Regions from separate parts of the Streptomyces sp. NPDC001858 genome, predicted to be linked through region 1. Evidence: riboswitches for the same ligand, from Rfam matches in the RefSeq annotation. Region 1 holds a riboswitch; the other holds the start of a gene.

Region 1 (6,234 bases):
TCGTCGTCGAAGGAGAACGGGATCTCGTGCGTGTCCAGCAGCCGCAGCCGGCCGGTCGCCTTGATCTGCTCCACCCGGTCGTCGGCGCCCTCCACGTCCACCGTGCGCGGCGAGGAGCCCTCCAGGCCGAGCAGGACCGCCTTCGGCGTCCCGTGGCCGTGGCCGGTCGCGCCGAGCGAGCCGTACAGCTCGCAGCGGACCGACGCCGTGGAGTCCAGCAGGCCCTCCTTGGCCAGCCGCAGCGCGAACATGCGGGCCGCGCGCATCGGGCCGACCGTGTGGGAGCTGGACGGGCCGATGCCGATCGAGAACAGGTCGAAGACCGAGATGGCCACGGGAACTCCTCAAAGAGGGCGGGGACACACGTCGTCGGGTGCCCCCGCCAGGAAACTACTTGTTCAGGCCGGGGTACAGCGGGTGCTTGTCGGCCAGTGCCTTGACGCGCGCCTTCAGACCCTCGACGTCGTACGACGGCTTCAGGGTCTGCGCGATGACGTCCGCGACCTCCGCGAAGTCCTCGGCGGTGAAGCCGCGGGTCGCGAGGGCCGGGGTGCCGATCCGCAGGCCGGACGTCACCATCGGCGGGCGCGGGTCGTTCGGGATCGCGTTCCGGTTGACGGTGATGCCGACCTCGTGGAGACGGTCCTCCGCCTGCTTGCCGTCCAGCTCGGAGTCGCGCAGGTCGACCAGGACCAGATGGACGTCCGTGCCGCCGGAGAGGACGGACACCCCGTGCTCGGCGGCGTCCGCCTGCCCGAGGCGCTCGGCCAGGATGCGGGCGCCGTCCACCGTACGCTGCTGGCGCTCCTTGAAGTCGTCGCTCGCCGCGACCTTGAAGGAGACGGCCTTCGCCGCGATGACGTGCTCCAGGGGGCCGCCCTGGAAGCCCGGGAAGACCGACGAGTTCAGCTTCTTCGCGAACTCCTGCTTCGCCAGGATGATGCCGCCGCGCGGGCCGCCCAGCGTCTTGTGGGTCGTCGAGGTCACGACGTCCGCGTACGGCACCGGGTTCGGGTGCAGGCCCGCCGCGACCAGACCGGCGAAGTGCGCCATGTCGACCCAGAGGTACGCGCCCACCTCGTCCGCGATCCGGCGGAACTCGGCGAAGTCCAGCTGCCTCGGGTACGCCGACCAGCCCGCGATGATCACCTTCGGCCGGTGCTCCTTGGCGAGCGCCTCCAGCTCGCCCATGTCGACCAGCCCGGCCTCGTCCACGTGGTAGGCGACCACGTCGAACTGCTTGCCGGAGAAGTTCAGGCGCATGCCGTGGGTGAGGTGGCCGCCGTGCGCCAGGTCCAGGCCGAGGATGGTGTCGCCGGGCTGGGCCAGGGCGAACAGGGCGGCCTGGTTGGCGGAGGCGCCGGAGTGGGGCTGCACGTTGGCGTACTCGGCGCCGAACAGCTCCTTGACCCGGTCGATGGCGATCTGCTCGGTGACGTCGACGTGCTCGCAGCCGCCGTAGTAGCGGCGGCCCGGGTAGCCCTCGGCGTACTTGTTGGTGAGGACCGAGCCCTGGGCCTCCATGACCGCGAGGGGGGCGAAGTTCTCCGAGGCGATCATCTCGAGGGTGGACTGCTGGCGGTTCAGCTCGGCGTCGACCGCGGCGGCGACCTCCGGGTCGAGCTCGTGCAGGGGCGTGTTCAGCACAGTCATCTGGATCCTCAGCCGGCGGCGGTAAGGGCGATGTACTCGTCGGCGGAGAGCAGGTCGTCCGGCTCGTCCGTGACGCGTACCTTGAACAGCCATCCGCCCTCGAAGGGGGCGGAGTTCACCAGCGCCGGATCGTCCACGACGTCCTGGTTGATCTCGGTGATCTCACCGGTCACCGGCGCGTACAGGTCGCTGACCGACTTGGTCGACTCCAGCTCGCCGCAGGTCTCGCCCGCGGTCACCGTGTCACCGACCGCCGGGAGCTGGACGAACACCACATCGCCGAGCGCGTTGGCCGCGTGCTCCGTGATGCCGACCGTCGAGACGCCGTCCTCGGCGCCCGACAGCCACTCGTGCTCCTTGCTGTAGCGCAGCTGCTGGGGGTTGCTCATGGCCTGAATTCTCCTGTACGCGAGGGAGTGCTGATGAATGGGGGACTGCTGGAGGCGTGCGTGACCAGCGGCAATGTGGGCAGGGTCACGCCCGGGGACCGGGCACCGCGCCCAGTGTCTATTTCCGGCGCTTGTAGAACGGCAGCGCCACGACCTCGTACGGCTCGTGCGCGCCCCGGATGTCCACGCCGACGCCCGGGCTCCCCGCCGCCGCGTGGGCCGCGTCGACGTAGGCCATCGCGATCGGCTTGCCGAGCGTGGGGGAGGGCGCGCCGGAGGTGACCTCGCCGATCACCTTGCCGTCGGCGACCACGGCGTACCCGGCGCGCGGGACCCGACGACCTTCGGCGACGAGGCCGACGAGGACGCGCGGCGGCTGCGAGGCGGCGCGTTCGGCGGCCGCCTCCAGTGCCTTGCGCCCCACGAAGTCGCCCTCCTTCTCGAACTTCACCACCCGGCCGAGACCGGCGTCGAAGGGGGTGCGGGAGGTGCTCAGCTCGTGCCCGTACAGCGGCATGCCCGCCTCCAGGCGCAGCGTGTCCCGGCAGGACAGCCCGCACGGGACCAGGCCGACGCCCTCGCCCGCCTTCGTCAGCGCCTGCCACAGCTCGACGGCGTGCTCCGGCTTCACGAACAGCTCGAAGCCGTCCTCGCCGGTGTAGCCCGTGCGGGCGATGAGCGCCGGGACCCCGGCGACCGTGCCGGGCAGGCCCGCGTAGTACTTCAGACCGTCGAGGTCGGCGTCGGTCAGCGCGGCGAGGACGCCGGGGGACTCGGGCCCCTGGACGGCGATCAGCGCGTAGGCGTCCCGGTCGTCGCGCACGACCGCGTCGAAACCGGCGGCGCGCTCGGTCAGGGCGTCCAGCACCACCTGGGCGTTGGAGGCGTTGGCGACGACCATGTACTCGTGCTCGGCCAGCCGGTAGACGATCAGGTCGTCCAGGATGCCGCCGTCCTCCTGGCAGATCATGGTGTAGCGGGCGCGGCCGACGCCGACGGTGGCGATGTTGCCGACCAGCGCGTGGTTCAGGAGAGCCGCCGCCTGCGGCCCGGTGACGGTGATCTCGCCCATGTGGGAGAGATCGAAGAGGCCGGCCTTCGTGCGGACGGCCTGGTGCTCGTCGCGTTCGGAGCCGTAGCGCAGGGGCATGTCCCAGCCGGCGAAGTCGGTCATCGTCGCGCCGAGCGCGCGGTGCAGGGCATCGAGCGCGGTGTGACGGGGTGCGGAGCTGCTCATCGGACGGTCGTCTCCCAAGGCATGACGGCGAGGTCGTTCCTCCCCATCTGTCATCGGAACCTGAGAGGTTCGTCACGACCCCGCGAAACGGTGGTCCTGACTTGCACCTTGGGTGGGGCCGCCGGGAACGGCGGCCCGCTTTTCAGATGTGCCTCGCCCGCGCGGTAACGGGGCCTGAGAGATTCAAGGGAGGGACTTGCTCCTTCGGCGCCCCGGCGAAGCGACAGGCGGACCTGTTGCCGGGGACTCTCCCGCGCGGATTCGAACGGCCGGTATGCAGTTGGCGCGGCCATCATCGCACGGCCCGCCCCGGTCGCGGCAGGCCGCATCTGTAACCGGCTTGTGTCGGTACGCGCACGAAAACGCGAGACACCGCGCATTACCTTCTCTTTACGCTCGATGGGGATGAGGACTACCTGACCCCAGGGGAGGACGATCACGGTGAACAGGACGACAACGGCGAGGACCACCGCATTCGCGACCGCTTCGGGGCTCGCGCTGCCCGCGCAGCCCGGCACCCGGGCCCGGGAGGCGTGCGGCCCGCAGCCCGCGCCCGTCGTCCGCGACCTGCGCGAGCGGGCCGGCCGCAGCCCGCACGGACTGCTCTTCGGCCCCCGTGACCTGGTCGTGGTCACCGGGCTGCCCGGCAGCGGCAAGTCCACCCTCATGAAACGGGCTGTGCACGGCGTCCGCATCGACTCCCAGGACACCCGTGACCGCTGGGACGCCCGCGCGCCCCGCCACCTGCCCTACGCCCTCTACCGCCCGCTCGTCCGCCTCGCCCACTACGCCGGGCTGCGCCGAGCCCTGCGCGGCGGCCAGGGCGTCGTCGTGCACGACTGCGGGACCCAGGCCTGGGTCCGCGACTGGCTGGCCCGCGAGGCCCGCCGCCGTGGCGGCACCCTCCACCTGGTCCTTCTCGACGTCGGCGCGGACCAGGCCCTGGAGGGCCAGCGCGAGCGCGGCCGAGGCGTCTCGCGGTACGCGTTCCTGCGGCACCGCCGCGCCGCCGCCCGCCTCCTGCGTTCGGTGGAGCAGGGCGCCCTCCCCGAAGGCTGCGGCTCGGCGGTCCTGCTGGACCGCCCTGCCGCAGACGTACTCCGGCGCATCGCCTTCACCGGCTGAGGCGTCCCGCGGCCCGCGGCGGGCCGCCGGGCCGGCCATCGCGTCTGTGGCGTGATGCGCCGCACAGGCCCTAGCCTTTCAGCCACAGCAGACTGAGCGGTTCTTAGCAGGCGGTAGGCAGATGGATTTCCCCCCGGCGGACTTCCCGACGGACTTTCCGGCGCAGGCACACCCTCATCCGCACGGCGGATGGCCCGGCAACGAGCTGGAGGAGGTGCTCTCCGCCTCCCTCGGCGTGCCGGGAGCCGGCCCCCGGATCGTGGAGGCGCTCGGGCGCGGCTTCGTCTGGGTGCCGCTGCCCGGCGGCGGCGGCCCGCACAGCGGCCCCCTCGACCTGCCCACACTGGAGCTGGACGGCCAGGTCTATGTGCCGGTCTTCAGCTCCGAGGAACAGTTCCGCCAGGTCGTCGGCTCGCACATGTCGTTCACGATCGCGCCGGCCGTGGAGTTCGCCCGGGGGCTGCCCCCGCAGGTGGGCATCATGGTCAACCCCGAGGGCCTGGTCGCCGTCCCGCTGCCGCCGCCGGCCGTGGCCGAGCTGTGCCGGGCGGGCCGCACCCCGCTGGACGGATCCGCGAGCGGCGGCCGGGTCCGCCTCTACGAGCCCGACTGGCAGGACGACCCGATCGACTTCCTGGCCGCGGCCTCCGCGGAGTTCGAGGCCACGGGCGTGATCCGGACCGCCCGCCGCTGCCTGGCCGCCGTCGAGACGGCGGAGCCGGCGATGTTCGTCGGCGTCGAACTGTTCGGGCTCCCCCAGGAGTCCCCGTGGGAGGGCGATCTGCGCGCCGTGCCGCTGGAGGCGCTGAGCAGGGCGCTCACGAAGACCTCGGCCCCCTGGCCGGTCAACCTGGTGCTGCTCGACGTCGCCCAGGATCCGGTGGCCGACTGGATGAGGGAACGGGTCCGCCCCTTCTACTCACGCTAGGGGGCCCGCCCGGGGCGCGGGGCCGTGCCGATGCCCGGCTCCGCCGCGGGCCCCGACCGACCACCCGCGACCCGCACCCGCCAACGCACCACCAGCCCTGAGCCATTGGGCGCTTAAGCTGGACCCCGACGCGGGGCCATTTCTCGAAGGGGCGATAAAAAGTGAGCGCTGGCACTGCCGCGACCGGCTCGGTCGAGCACATGCTGCGCCAGGTCACGCCCGGGCGCTACGACGCCTACGAGGCCCTCCTGCGCGCGCTCGCGACCCCCTCGTCCGGCCAGGTCTGGATGCTGTTGTGGCACGGCCAGGCGGGCTCCCCGGACGCCCAGTACGGGAACATGGAGGTGGACGGCCACGGGTACGCCCCCTGCGTGACCTCCGCCCAGGAGCTCAGCGCCAGTGGCTGGAACCGCTCGTACGAGGTGGTCGACGGAATCGACGTGGCCCGCACGCTCTACCCCGACCACTACGGTCTCTGGCTCAACCCGCACGGCCCCGGCGGCGGCGTCGGCATCCCCTGGCTGGATCTGCGCCGGATCGCCACCGGGTTGGAGCGCCAGCCCGCCGGACCGCTGCGGCTGTCCGAGCCCGCCATCGAGATCCCGCAGTTCTACGCCCTGCTCGCGCAGAACGCCCATCGCACCCCCGCGGTCCGCGCGCTGCGCCGGGCCTGGGTGCAGCCGGCGCTGGGCGCGCCCTACCTGGCCGTAGGGCTGGACGTGTACGACTCCTCGCCGTCGGCGGTGGACGCCGTCCGGGCCATGATGCAGCAGTCGATCGGCGCGGTGCCGGACGGGCTGCCGGTGTCGACGGTCGCCATGACCGACGAGTACGACCCCGTCGTGATGTGGATGCGCGCCAACGCCCGGCCGTTCTACGACCGCGAGGCCCATGCTCCCGCT
Region 2 (6,234 bases), on a different contig from region 1:
GCGGCTGCCCTGAGCGGGCGGTTTCGCCCTGGGCGGATCGGTCACCCGTTCCCGGCCCGACTACCCAAACGTCCCGGGCACGGCCTAGGGTTGCTGTGTGAACGAGCTCGATGTCGTAGGTGTCCGGGTCGAGATGCCCTCCAACCAACCGATCGTGCTGCTGCGTGAAGTGGGAGGCGACCGTTACCTTCCCATCTGGATCGGACCGGGGGAGGCGACGGCGATCGCCTTCGCCCAGCAGGGCATGGCTCCCGCGCGACCGCTGACCCACGACCTGTTCAAGGACGTACTCGAAGCCGTCGGCCAGGAGCTCACCGAGGTGCGCATCACGGATCTGCGGGAGGGCGTCTTCTACGCGGAGCTGGTCTTCGCCAGCGGGGTCGAGGTGAGCGCGCGCCCGTCCGACGCCATAGCGCTGGCGCTGCGCACCGGAACGCCGATCTACGGCAGCGACACGGTGCTCGACGACGCGGGGATCGCCATTCCGGACGAGCAGGAGGACGAAGTGGAGAAGTTCCGCGAGTTCCTCGACCAGATCTCGCCCGAGGACTTCGGCACCAGCAACCAGTAGCCGGCACATACGCGACATGTGGGCGTCCTGTACGGGGACGCCCGTCTCGTTTCCGGCAAATGCCAGCGGCGACTGAGAGCGTCCTACGGCTACTTCTCAGCGCATTCGGCTAGCCTTTCCCCGCGGTGGGGTGCGGGAAACCACTCCTAGGGTGATTATCACTCGGCGTGCCGAGTGTGGCGATCGTTGACGCACCCCTGGTGACTGCCTACCGTCGAGAAGGCAGGTCAAGGACGGAGGTCGGCGTGAGAAGCAGCGGCGACGGTACGGCTGGGGGTGCCCCCGGACTCGGTGTCGGGGGGAGCGGTCCGTACCCTCCCCCCAGCTCTCAGCTGAGTTCGAGCAGGGGGTATCCCCAGCAGAGCGGCGCTGCCGACCAGGCTCCGCAACGGCCGGCGGCCGTGCCGAGCAGCGGAGGGGCGACGTCCATGGCGTGCGAGCAGATCGGCTATCGCGGTCCGACGGCCTGTGCGGCCGCGGGCATCACCTACCGGCAACTGGACTACTGGGCGCGCACCGGGCTCGTCGAGCCGAGCGTGCGGCCCGCACACGGGTCCGGCACGCAGCGTCTGTACAGCTTCCGGGACGTTGTCGTCCTGAAGATCGTCAAGCGGTTCCTCGACACCGGGGTGTCGCTGCAGAACATCCGCTCCGCCGTGCAGCATCTGCGGGAGCGCGGGTTCAGCGACCTGGAGCGCATGACGTTGATGAGCGACGGCGCGACGGTCTACGAGTGCACCTCGCCCGACGAGGTCCACGCGCTGCTCCAGGGCGGTCAGGGCGTTTTCGGGATCGCTGTGGGCGTGGTCTGGCGGGACGTGGAGAACGCGCTTTCCCAGCTGCACGGGGAGCGCGTCGACACCGGTGAGACGCTCGTCGGGCACAACCCGGCGGACGAGCTGGCGCGTCGGCGCAACCGGGCGGTCTGAGGCTCCTCGCGGGGCTCGGGGCGGCGGTACGACGCCGTTGTCAGTGGTGTGGTGCAGCATCGGACATGTGAGAAACGCGCCCACCATCCTGCATCTCGACATGGATGCCTTCTTCGCGCAGGCGGAGCAGGCGTCCAAGCCGAGTCTGCGCGGGAAAGCCGTGGTCGTGGGTGGTCTGGGGCCTCGCGGAGTGGTGGCGACCGCTTCCTACGAGGCGCGCGTCTTCGGGGTGCACTCGGCGATGCCCATGGCCCAGGCGCGCCGACTGGCTCCCAACGCCGCCTATCTCGTTCCGCGCTTCGCGTTCTACCGGTCGATCAGCGAGCAGGTCATGGCGCTGCTGGGAGCGCTTTCGCCGTTGGTGGAGCCGCTGAGCCTGGACGAGGCCTTCGTGGACCTGGAGGCCGGGGAAGCGGCCTGGGACAGCGAGTCGGCGGAGCTGGCCGGCGGCAGACTGCGCGCGGACATACGGGCCGTCACGGGTCTCACCGGCTCGGTGGGGCTGGCCTCCTGCAAGATGCTCGCGAAGATCGCCTCGGAGCAGGCGAAGCCCGACGGCCTGGTGCTGATCGAGCCGGGCACCGAGCGGACGTTGCTCGGGCCCATGTCCGCGCGGATTCTGCCGGGGGTCGGTCCGGCGACGGGGGACCATCTGAGGCGGGCCGGGATCACCACGGTCGACGAGATCGCCGAGGCCGGTGAGGACGAGCTGGTGCGGCTGCTGGGCAAGGCTCATGGGCACGCCCTGTACGCGATGGCGCTGGCGCGTGACGACCGGCCCGTGGTGGCCGAGCGGGAGACCAAGTCGGTGTCGGTCGAGGACACCTACGACGTGGACATCCACGACCGGGTCCGGGTCGAGCTGGAGGTGCAGCGGCTCGCGGACCGGTGTGTGCGCAGGCTGCGCGGGGCCGGTCTGTCGGGGCGGACGATCGTGCTGAAGGTGCGACGGTACGACTTCTCGACGCTCACCCGGTCCGAGACGCTGCGGGGTCCCACCGACGATCCGACGGTGATCCGGGAGGCGGCGGCCCGGTTGCTGGACTCCGTGGACACGACGGGCGGGGTGCGGCTCCTCGGGGTGGGCGTCAGCGGTCTGGCGGACTTCACCCAGGAGGACCTGTTCGCGCAGGCCGCGGAGGAGCGGTCGGAGGGGCCCGAGGAGGAACTCGCGGACGAGCCCGTCCGTGCGGAGCCGGTGGAGGCCGAGCATCACTGGCGTCCCGGACACGATGTGCGGCATGCCGAGCTCGGGCACGGATGGGTGCAGGGCAGTGGGCTCGGCCGTGTCACCGTGCGGTTCGAGACCCCGCAGTCGGAGCCGGGACGGGTGCGGACGTTCCGTACCGACGACCCGGGGCTGGAGCCGGCGGATCCGCTGCCGCTGGTGCGGCGAAGACCTGCGGTCGACTCCGGGAACTCTTGGTGAGGTCGATCAGTTACACAGAGTGAAGCGGTTCGAAGTATGGGGTGAGCCGGAGCGGTGGCGGTGTCCGCGGAGGCGGCGCCGATGGCGGATGGGGAGCTGCATGAAACTGCACGGAGGTCGGTTCGCGGACCAGGCCGGGGTGTCGCCGGCACGTGAGGCCGAGATGCGGCAGGTGGTGGATCGGGTCACCCGGTGGTGTGCGAACCGCAGTGACGTGGTCGGGCTGCTCCTGGTCGGATCCTGCGCGCGTGGGGCCGCGCGTCCCGACTCGGACGTCGACCTCGTGCTGCTGTCGACGGCGTTGGATCGCTATGTCGACGACGAGGTGTGGAGGCGTGAGCTGTCGCTGGGGGAGGTGATTCGGGTCCAGGAGTGGGGGCCGGTCACCGAATGGCGGTATGTCACCGCCTCCGGTCTGGAGGTCGAGGTGGGCGTCGGCGCTCCGCGCTGGGCGCGGACCGATCCGGTCGACGCCGGTACGCGAAGAGTGGTCACGGATGGGGCCCGGCCGCTGTACGACCCTGCCGGGATACTCGGGGCGCTGATACGGGCGTGTGCCTGAGGGCTCAGCTCTCGTCCGTGCCCGCGAGGCGGCCGAAGTCGTGGTCGGGGAGCGGGGGAGGGGCGCCCACGTCGAGGCCGTAGTGGTGGTAGAGCTGGAGTTCCTGCTCCGGGGAGAGGTGGCGGCCCACGCCGAAGTCGGGGGCGTCCTTGATCAGGGCCCGTTCGAAGGGGATGCGCAGGGTGCCCTCGACCAGCTCGCTGGGCTCCAGGGGGACGAAGGCGTCGCGGGAGAACAGGCCGGTCCGTATGGCCGCCCATTCGGGGACGCCGGTCGCGTCGTCGAGGTAGACCTCGTCGACGGTGCCGATCTTGGTGCCGTTGCGGTCGAACGCCTTGCGGCCGATCAGGTGGCGCGGATCGATGTCGGTCTGCACGGGCCCTCCATTTGGTCGCAACCCATCCGTAAGCACTACAAAAGAGCACATCGAGGCGGGCGGCCACTCGAAGGGGGTCCCGTTGACCTCGCTGGTAGTCTGACAACGGCTGCTGACCCCATGCGGGAGAGTCCTCCGGACATCATCGGAGGCGCCGAAGGAGCAACTCCTCCCCGGAATCTCTCAGGCTCACGTACCGCACGGACGAGGTCACTCTGGAAAGCAGGGCGGGTGCCGACGGCGTCGACGGCTCCCGCTCTCACCGACGGTGAAAGCCGGGCGCCCTCGGGCGTCCGGTGAAGCTCTCAGGTCGAGATGACAGAGGGGGAGGTCGTCCGGGTACCCGCACGTCGTGGTGACCCTCGAAGGTCGTGGCAGACCAGGAGGCCTCCGTAATGACAGCCCACCGCATTCCGCTCTCCGAGCTCGAACAGGGAATCCCCTTCGAGCAGCGTCACATCGGGCCCGATCACGAGGCGCGGGCCAAGATGCTCGCGCAGGTCGGCTACGGCTCGCTCGACGAGCTCACCGCCGCCGCGGTCCCGGCCGTGATCCAGAACGCCGACGCGCTGGACCTGCCGGGCGCGCGCACCGAGGCCGAGGTGCTGGCCGAGCTGCGTTCGCTGGCCGACCGCAACCAGGTCCTCGACTCGATGATCGGGCTGGGCTACTACGGGACGTTCACGCCGCCCGTGATCCTGCGCAACGTCATGGAGAACCCGGCCTGGTACACGGCGTACACCCCGTACCAGCCGGAGATCTCCCAGGGGCGGCTCGAGGCGCTGCTGAACTTCCAGACCATGGTCGCCGACCTGACCGGGCTGCCGACCTCGGGTGCGTCGCTGCTCGACGAGGGTACGGCCGCCGCCGAGGCGATGGCGCTGTCCCGGCGCATGGGGAAGAACAAGAAGGGCCTCTTCCTCATCGACGCGGACGTGCTGCCGCAGACCATCGCCGTGATCGAGACCCGGGCCGAGCCGACGGGCGTGGAGGTCGTCGTCGCCGACCTGAGCGAGGGCATTCCGGCGGCGATCGCCGAGCGTGAGATCAACGGCGTGCTCGTGCAGTACCCCGGCGCCTCAGGTGCGGTACGCGACCTCGGGGCGATCGTCGAGCAGGCGCACGGGCTCGGCGCGCTCGTCACCGTCGCCGCGGATCTGCTCGCGCTGACGCTGCTGAAGTCGCCCGGTGAGCTGGGGGCGGACATCGCGGTCGGCACCACGCAGCGGTTCGGCGTGCCGATGGGGTTCGGCGGGCCGCACGCCGGCTACATGGCGGTCCACGAGAAGTTCGCGCGCAGCCTGCCCGGGCGGCTGGTGGGCGTGTCCGTGGACGCGGACGGGAACAAGGCCTACCGGCTGGCGCTGCAGACGCGTGAGCAGCACATCCGGCGGGAGAAGGCGACGAGCAACATCTGCACGGCGCAGGTGCTGCTGGCCGTGATGGCGGGGATGTACGCGGTCTACCACGGGCCCGACGGGCTGCGGGCGATCGCCCGACGCACGCACCGGTACGCGTCGATCCTGGCCGCCGGGCTGGCGGCCGGCGGGGTCGAGGTCGTGCACGGGGCGTACTTCGACACACTGACCGTGCGGGTGCCCGCGAAGGCCGCCGCGGTCGTCGCCGCCGCTCGGGAGCGCGGGGTGAACCTGCACCTCGTCGACGCCGATCAGGTGTCGATCTCCTGCGACGAGACCACCGCGCGGGCGCAGGTCGCCGCGGTCTGGGCGGCCTTCGGGGTGGACGGCGACATCGAGGCGCTCGACGCGTCCACCGAGGAGACGCTGCCCGCCGGACTGCTGCGGTCCGACGAGATCCTGGCGCACCCGGTCTTCCACCAGCACCGCTCCGAGACCGCGATGCTGCGCTACCTGCGCAGACTCGCCGACCGGGACTACGCGCTCGACCGGGGCATGATCCCGCTGGGCTCCTGCACCATGAAGCTCAACGCGACCACCGAGATGGAGCCGGTCACCTGGCCCGAGTTCGGGCAGTTGCACCCCTTCGCGCCGGCCGAGCAGGCGCAGGGCTACCTCACGCTCATCCGCGAACTGGAGGAGCGGCTCGCCGAGGTCACCGGGTACGACGAGGTGTCCCTGCAGCCGAACGCCGGGTCGCAGGGGGAGCTGGCCGGGCTGCTCGCCGTCCGCGGCTACCACCGGGCCAACGGGGACGAGCAGCGGACTGTCTGCCTCATCCCGTCCTCCGCGCACGGCACCAATGCGGCCAGCGCGGTGATGGCGGGGATGAAGGTCGTGGTCGTGAAGACCGCCGAGGACGGCGAGATCGACGTCGACGACCTGCGGGCGAAGATCGAGCGGCACCGGGACGAGCTGTCGGTGCTGATGATCACGTACCCGTCCACGC

The links. A riboswitch is a leader RNA that binds a small molecule or an ion and turns the genes downstream of it on or off. The one in region 1 is predicted to bind glycine.
Region 2: linked by a shared signal. The riboswitch ahead of gcvP (aminomethyl-transferring glycine dehydrogenase) and the one ahead of gcvT (glycine cleavage system aminomethyltransferase GcvT) in region 1 are both predicted to bind glycine.

The regions. Positions count from the first base shown of each region.
Region 1 covers NZ_JBSFEV010000024.1:47,480-53,713, forward strand. Annotated here, with positions in the region: gene ACWCPF_RS28745 (L-serine ammonia-lyase) at 1-335, opposite strand, end outside; gene glyA (serine hydroxymethyltransferase) at 391-1,653, opposite strand; gene gcvH (glycine cleavage system protein GcvH) at 1,662-2,042, opposite strand; gene gcvT (glycine cleavage system aminomethyltransferase GcvT) at 2,161-3,279, opposite strand; glycine riboswitch at 3,317-3,431, opposite strand; glycine riboswitch at 3,432-3,543, opposite strand; gene ACWCPF_RS28765 (AAA family ATPase) at 3,721-4,404, shown strand; gene ACWCPF_RS28770 (enhanced serine sensitivity protein SseB) at 4,526-5,332, shown strand; gene ACWCPF_RS28775 (enhanced serine sensitivity protein SseB C-terminal domain-containing protein) at 5,533-6,234, shown strand, end outside.
Region 2 covers NZ_JBSFEV010000047.1:44,632-50,865, reverse strand. Annotated here, with positions in the region: gene ftsR (transcriptional regulator FtsR) at 1-13, shown strand, start outside; gene ACWCPF_RS39720 (bifunctional nuclease family protein) at 98-571, shown strand; gene ACWCPF_RS39715 (MerR family transcriptional regulator) at 817-1,500, shown strand; gene ACWCPF_RS39710 (DNA polymerase IV) at 1,568-2,929, shown strand; gene ACWCPF_RS39705 (nucleotidyltransferase domain-containing protein) at 3,030-3,491, shown strand; gene ACWCPF_RS39700 (PRC-barrel domain-containing protein) at 3,496-3,867, opposite strand; glycine riboswitch at 3,981-4,076, shown strand; gene gcvP (aminomethyl-transferring glycine dehydrogenase) at 4,263-6,234, shown strand, end outside.